2 regions of the Streptomyces sp. NPDC016845 genome follow, and region 1 is predicted to be linked to the other one. Evidence: predicted binding sites of a transcription regulator. Region 1 holds the regulator's gene; the other holds the start of a gene.
What was found. Region 1 encodes HspR, which represses chaperone genes until heat shock. Its sites were predicted from a motif close to TTGAGNNNNNNNNNCTCAA; they were not measured.
Positions count from the first base shown of each region.

Region 2: the regulator HspR is predicted to act here: its motif matches at 1,995-2,013, upstream of lon (endopeptidase La).

Region 1 covers NZ_JBIRPI010000005.1:252,535-255,939, forward strand. The annotation lists gene ACH4RC_RS17070 (DUF2207 domain-containing protein) at 1-991, shown strand, start outside; gene ACH4RC_RS17075 (heat shock protein transcriptional repressor HspR) at 1,227-1,679, opposite strand; gene dnaJ (molecular chaperone DnaJ) at 1,685-2,881, opposite strand; gene grpE (nucleotide exchange factor GrpE) at 2,942-3,405, opposite strand, start outside.
Region 2 covers NZ_JBIRPI010000003.1:496,052-499,456, reverse strand. The annotation lists gene lon (endopeptidase La) at 1-1,972, opposite strand, end outside; gene ACH4RC_RS12635 (GNAT family N-acetyltransferase) at 2,135-2,791, shown strand; gene ACH4RC_RS12630 (DUF3626 domain-containing protein) at 2,839-3,405, shown strand, end outside.

The sequences.
Region 1 (3,405 bases):
CGTGGCCACGATCGCGCTGGGCTGCGGCCTGTTGACCATCGTCCCGCTGCGTCTGCTCGGCCGCGACCGCCGCCCCGCAGACCTGAAGCGGCCGACCGCCGAGGGAACACCACCCGCCGGGCTGACCCCGGAGCAGGGCGGCATGATCCTCACCGAACGCGTCGAGCCGCACATCCAGGTCGCATGGCTGCTCGGCGTGGCGGCCCGCAGGCACATCAAGGTGACGGGCAGCGGTCAGCACCCCACGCTGCAACGCACCCCGGGCCGCGCGGGGGTGCCGGACGAGGACACCGCGGCCGTACTCGACGACATGTTCGCGGGCGGTCGCAGGGAGTTCGTCCTGGGCGTGTACGACCCGTTCTTCCAATCGGCCTGGCGTTCGCTCGCCACCCGGCTCAGCGAGTGGCAGCGCACCAGCGATCTCTGGGACCCGGCCGCCGAACGGCGCGAACGCGTCGCCGCGCGGTACGGGTTCTTCGCGGCGCTGGCGGGTCTCGTCGCCGCCATCGTCGGCAGCGGGCTCATCAGTTTCGTCAACGCGGCGGGCCGCCCGGTCGCGGCCACGGGCGCGGTGCTCGCGGGGGTGGGCATGGCGCTGTTCCTGTTCGCGTGGGAGCTGAAGTCCCGTACCGGCAGGGGCGCGGCCCTGCGCGCCCAGCTGGAGTCGTTCCGGGACTGGCTCGCCGAGGCGCCCCCGCGGGCCGCCGAGGACGCCGAACGGCTTGAGCAGCTCACGGCGTGGGCCGTGGCGCTGGGTGTGGCCGAGCGCTGGGAACGCTCCATCGCCGACACCACGACGGCCCCGGCCGCCGGCAGAGGCACCCGCTCGGCCACCCTGTCCTGGCTCGGCCCGGCCCTCGCGGTGAGCCTCGTCGCCGCGACGACGGCCTCCGCGACGGCACCGTCCTCCAGCGGGTCGGGCGGGAGCGGCGGATCGAGCGGCGGCGGCGTCGGCGGCGGCACGGGCGGAGGCGGCGGCGGGTCCTGGTGACGTCCGGGGCGGGGCCATCGCCCTGCCCCGCTCAAGGCCGGCTGACGCCCGGCCCACGCGATGCGGCCCGGCGCAAACCGCTCGCGCGCCGGGCCGCCCCTCGCTCTCCCACCGCCGAGTGCCCCGGCGGGGCCACCCCATGCCCGTAATCCGCGACGCATACGAGATGCATGCGAAAGGGGCCCGGAGTCGGTCCATCGACTCCGGGCCCCTTTCCACTGTTCCCAGCGGAGAGTTACTGCTCAGGCGAGCGCTTCGGCCGCCACACCACCAGCGCGCTCGTCTGCTGGACCTCCTGGTACGGGACCAGGTCGCGGCGGTACGAGGCGTGGACCGCCGCCTCGCGCTGCTGCATGGCGGCCGCGGCGCCGTCCACCGCGGCGGAGAGTTCCGCCACGCGGGACTGGAGCGCGGCGACCTGGTTCTCCAGCTCGATGATGCGCTTGATGCCGGCGAGGTTGATGCCCTCGTCCTGCGACAACTGCTGGACGGTGCGCAGCAGTTCGATGTCGCGGGCCGAGTAGCGGCGGCCGCGCCCGGCCGTGCGGCCCGGGGAGACCAGGCCGAGACGGTCGTACTGGCGCAGCGTCTGCGGATGGAGGCCGGAAAGCTGGGCCGCCACCGAAATGACGTACACCGGGGTCTCTTCGGTGAGTTCGTACGGGTTCGCGCGACGCCGGCCGTCCATCTCGCTCAAGCTCCCTTCGCGGCCTGGAACAGTTCTGCCCGTACATCGGTGTCCTCAGTCGCCTTGCGGTACGACTCGAGGGCCGAGCGGGCCTCGTCGGAAAGGTCCTGCTCCTGGGGGACGGCCACCTCGACCGTCACCAGGAGGTCTCCGCGCGTGCCGTCCTTGCGGACGGCGCCCTTGCCGCGGGCCCGCATCGTCCGCCCGTTCGGCGTGCCCGCGGGCAGCTTGAGGGTGACGGCGGGACCGCCGAGGGTCGGCACCTTGACCTCACCGCCGAGCGTCGCCTCGGTGAACGTGACGGGCACGGTCACCGTGAGGTTGTCGCCCTTGCGGCCGAAGACGGGGTGCGTGTCGACGTGGACCACTACGTACAAGTCGCCCGCGGGCCCGCCCCGTTCACCGGGGGCGCCCTTGCCGCGGAGGCGGATGCGCTGGCCGTCGGAGACACCGGCAGGGATGCGCACCTGCATCGTGCGGGAGGACTTGGCGCGGCCCGAGCCCTTGCAGACCTCGCAGGGGGTCTCGGCGATGAGGCCGCGGCCCTTGCAGTCCACGCACGGGTCGGTGAGGGAGAAGCCGCCACCGCCGCCCCGCGAGACCTGCCCGGTGCCGACGCAGGTCGGGCACACGCGCGGCGTGCCGTTCTTGTCGCCGGTGCCGGAACACGCCTTGCAGGGGGACTGCGAGGACATGCGCAGCGGGACCGTCGCGCCGTCCACCGCCTCGGTGAAGCTCAGCGACACCTCGGACTCGATGTCCTGGCCCCGGCGCGGCTGGGTACGGGTGCCCGCACCGCCGCCGCCCCGGTTGAACAGGCCGCCGAAGACGTCGCCGATGCCGCCGCCGAAACCGCCGGAGCCGCCCTGGCCCTGGCCCTGGGCGCCGCCTCCGAAGAGGTCGCCCAGGTCGAAGTTGAACGATCCGCCACCGCCGGCGCCGGGCCCCGGACGGAACCCGCCGTTGCCGAACAGCGTGCGCGCCTCGTCGTACTCCTTGCGCTTCTTGGGGTCCCCGAGGACGTCGTTCGCCTCGGAGATCTCCTTGAAGCGCTCCTCCGCCTTCTCGTTGCCCTTGTTGGCGTCGGGGTGGTTCTCCCGGGCGAGCTTGCGGTACGCCTTCTTGATCTCGGCGTCGGTGGCGTCCTTGGGGACGCCGAGGACCTTGTAGTAGTCCTTCTCGATGAAGTCCTTGGTACTCATCGGCCTCGACGTCCCTCCTCACGCACGTCAGTACTTACTGCCCTTGCTCCGCAGATCACGTCAGCCCTCGTCCGGGCCACCGCTCTCCTTCTCGGCGTCCGCCTCGGGCGCGTCGGCCGTCTCGGACGCGCCGGACTGGGCGCCCGGCTGCGGTTCGGCGACGGCCACCCGCGCGGGGCGGATGGTGCGGTCACCGATCTTGTAGCCCGGCTGCAGGATCGCCACACAGGTCGTCTCGGTGACGTCCGGCGCGTACGAGTGCATCAGGGCCTCGTGGATCGTCGGGTCGAAGGGCTCGCCCTCCTTGCCGAACTGCTGGAGGCCCAGCTTGGCCGAGACCGTCTCGAGCGACTCGGCGACGGACTTGAAGCCGCCCACGAGTTCGCCGTGCTCACGGGCGCGGCCCACGTCGTCGAGGATGGGCAGCAGCTCGGTCAGGAGGTTCGCGACGGCGATCTCCTTGACCGTGACACGGTCCCGCTCCACACGACGCCGGTAGTTCTGGTACTCGGCCTGCAGGCGCT
Region 2 (3,405 bases), on a different contig from region 1:
GCGCGCTCTCCTTCATCACGTCACCGAGCTGACCGGTGAGGGTCAGACCCGCCGCACCCGTCTCCGGGTCGGCCAGCGACGCCTCTACGAAGAGGACGTCACCGCCCGCGCCGGTCACGGCGAGCCCGGTCGCGACACCCGGCACCGCCGTGCGCCGCTCGGCCGGGTCCTGGGCGGACTCGGGCACGTGGTGCGGGCGCCCGATGAGGCCGCGCAGCTCGGCGTCGGTCACCGTGAACGGCAGTTCGCGCTCGCCGAGTTCGTGCTGCGCCGCGACCTTGCGGAGCAGCCGGGACACGGCGCGCTCCAGGTTACGGACGCCGGCCTCGCGGGTGTACTCGCCCGCCAGCTTGCGCAGCGCGCTCTCGTCGAGAGTCACCTCGTCCTTCTCCAGACCGGCCCGCTCCAGCTGGCGCGGGAGCAGGTGGTCCCGGGCGATGACGACCTTCTCGTCCTCGGTGTAGCCGTCGAGCCGGACCAGCTCCATACGGTCGAGCAGCGCCTCCGGGATGGCTTCGAGCACATTCGCCGTGGCCAGGAACACCACGTCGCTCAGGTCGAGTTCGACCTCCAGGTAGTGGTCGCGGAACGTGTGGTTCTGCGCCGGGTCGAGGACTTCGAGCAGGGCCGCGGCGGGGTCGCCGCGGAAGTCGGAGCCGACCTTGTCGATCTCGTCGAGCAGGACCACCGGGTTCATCGACCCGGCCTCCTTGATGGCGCGCACGATGCGGCCCGGCAGTGCGCCCACGTACGTACGGCGGTGGCCGCGGATCTCCGCCTCGTCGCGGACGCCGCCGAGGGCGACGCGGACGAACTTGCGGCCCATCGCGTGTGCCACGGACTCGCCGAGCGAGGTCTTGCCGACGCCGGGCGGGCCGACGAGGGCGAGCACGGCGCCGCCGCGACGGCCGCCGACGACGCCGAGCCCGCGGTCGCCGCGCCGCTTGCGCACGGCCAGGTACTCGGTGATGCGCTCCTTCACGTCCTGGAGGCCCGCGTGCTCGGCGTCGAGGATCTCCTGCGCGCCCTTGATGTCGAAGGCGTCCTCGGTCCGCTCGGTCCACGGCAGTTCGAGGACGGTGTCGAGCCAGGTGCGGATCCAGGAGCCCTCGGGGGACTGGTCGCTGGAGCGCTCCAGCTTCTCGACCTCCTTGAGAGCGGCCTCGCGGACCTTCTCGGGCAGGTCGGCGGCCTCGACGCGGGCACGGTAGTCGTCGGACTCCTCGCCCTCCTTCTCGCCGTTCAGCTCGCGCAGCTCCTTGCGGACCGCGTCGAGCTGGCGCCGCAGCAGGAACTCGCGCTGCTGCTTGTCGACGCCTTCCTGTACGTCCTTGGCGATCGACTCGGCGACGTCCTGCTCGGCCAGGTGCTCGCGCAGCTGCTCGGTGGCGAGCCTGAGGCGGGCGACCGGGTCGGCGGTCTCCAGGAGTTCGATCTTCTGGTCGGTGGTGAGGAACGGCGAGTAGCCGGAGTTGTCGGCGAGGACGGACACGTCGTCGATCTGCTGAACGCGGTCCACGACCTGCCAGGCGCCCCGCTTCTTCAGCCAGTTCGTGGCGAGCGCCTTGTACTCCTTGACCAGCTCGGCGACGGCGCCGGGCAGCGGGTCCGGCACCTCTTCCTCGACGGTCAGTCCCTCCACCCACAGGGCGGCGCCGGGCCCGGTGGTGCCCGCGCCGATGCGCACGCGGCCGCGCCCGCGGATCAGGGCGCCGGGGTCGCCGTCGGCGAGCCGGCCCACCTGCTCGACGGTGCCGAGCACGCCGGTGTTGGCGTACGTGCCGTCGATCCGCGGAACAAGCAGCACCTTCGGCTTGCTGTCGCCATCGGAGCGCGCGGCGGCCTGTGCGGCCTCCACGGCGGCGCGTACGTCGGTGTCGTTCAGGTCCAGGGGCACGACCATGCCGGGCAGCACGACCTCGTCGTCGAGCGGCAGCACGGGCAAGGTGAGCGGTGTGGACGTCGAAGCCATGATCTCCCCTTCGGCATTCAAGTTGAGCTATGTGGACTCAATGCTTGGGTGCCTCCGAATGTTCCCGGGCATGCGTTCGCTCTCAGCGATCACCCCTGTCGCCAAGGAAAACGGCCTAAGTAAGGTGCAGGAGTCAAGAAGGACTATTACAAGGGGTAACGCATGACGACCGTGGATCACGTACGGGACTGGGTCGACGGCTGGGTCGTCAGCCGCGGCGCCTCCGCCCCGCTCGTCGAACCCTGGGGCTACACGGTCCATGTCGGCCTGACGGAGCAGCCGGGCCGGCACGTCCTGGGGGCCGTCAACGACGACGTGCGCGAGGACGACGTGCGCAAGGTCACCGATTCGGGTCACGCGCGCGCATGGCACCTCAAGGTCTTCGCCGATCCCGAGCGCGTCCTGCCGTGGCTCGGCCCCGCGTGGGAGCCGTACGGCTCGGGCGACTTCCTGATGACGACGGACCTCGCGCCCACCACGGCACCCGCCGCCCCCGCGGGCTACCGGCTGCACACCTGGAACCGTGGCGGCGTCACCCGCGCCCTGCTCACCGACGCGGACGGCGGGTTCGCCGCGCGCGGCCAGGTCGCCCCCGTCGGCGCGAGCGCGACTGTCGACCAGATCGAGACCTCGGAGCACCACCGCCGCAAGGGCCTCGGCAGCGTGATCATGGGCGTGCTGCACGCGGCGGCCCACGCCCAGGGCGCCACCCGCGCCGTCCTGGCCTGCACCCCCGAGGGCCGGCTCCTGTACGAGTCGGTGGGCTGGCGCATCGTCGCTCCGCTGACCAACGCCAAGCACCGGGGCGCGCCGGCCTGACCGCAAACTCTTTGCCGCGCGCGTCCGCGCCGCTCGATACTGCGGCGATGACCGCCGCCCCCGCGATCCCGCCCACGACCTCGCTGACCAGTGCCCAGGAAGCCGCCTTGCGCCATGTGCGCGCGGCAGGGAGTGCGGGCCGCGGCGCCGCGCTCGACCGGCTGCGGAGCCACGGCGTCCCGCCGGAGACGGCCGCCGCGCTGATCGCCACGATCCGCGCTCACGCGCGCGTGACGCTCAATTTCCACCCCGACCGGCTGCTCGCGGACGGGCGCACCACGGTCGCCGACCGGATCGCGGCCGACGGCCGCTACCGCGGCCAGTACGAGACGGGCCTGTCGAACGGCAGCCGCAGCGCGCACCCGGGCGGCCTGCGCGACGGCTGGGAGGAGACGCTGTTCGGCGGCGCGTACACGGGCGCCGCCGCCACCGAGCGCCCCAAGTACGGCGCGCTGAACCTGGCCCGCCACGCGGACGGGGCCGCGCCCCGCTTCGGCTCCTGCCATGTGCGGCTGCGCCCCGAGGTGAGCGCGCGGGCCACCTTCTGCTTCGGCGACAGCCACGTGGGCCCCGCGGACCTCGGCACCCGCGACGCGCTGCTCCCCGTACTCGCC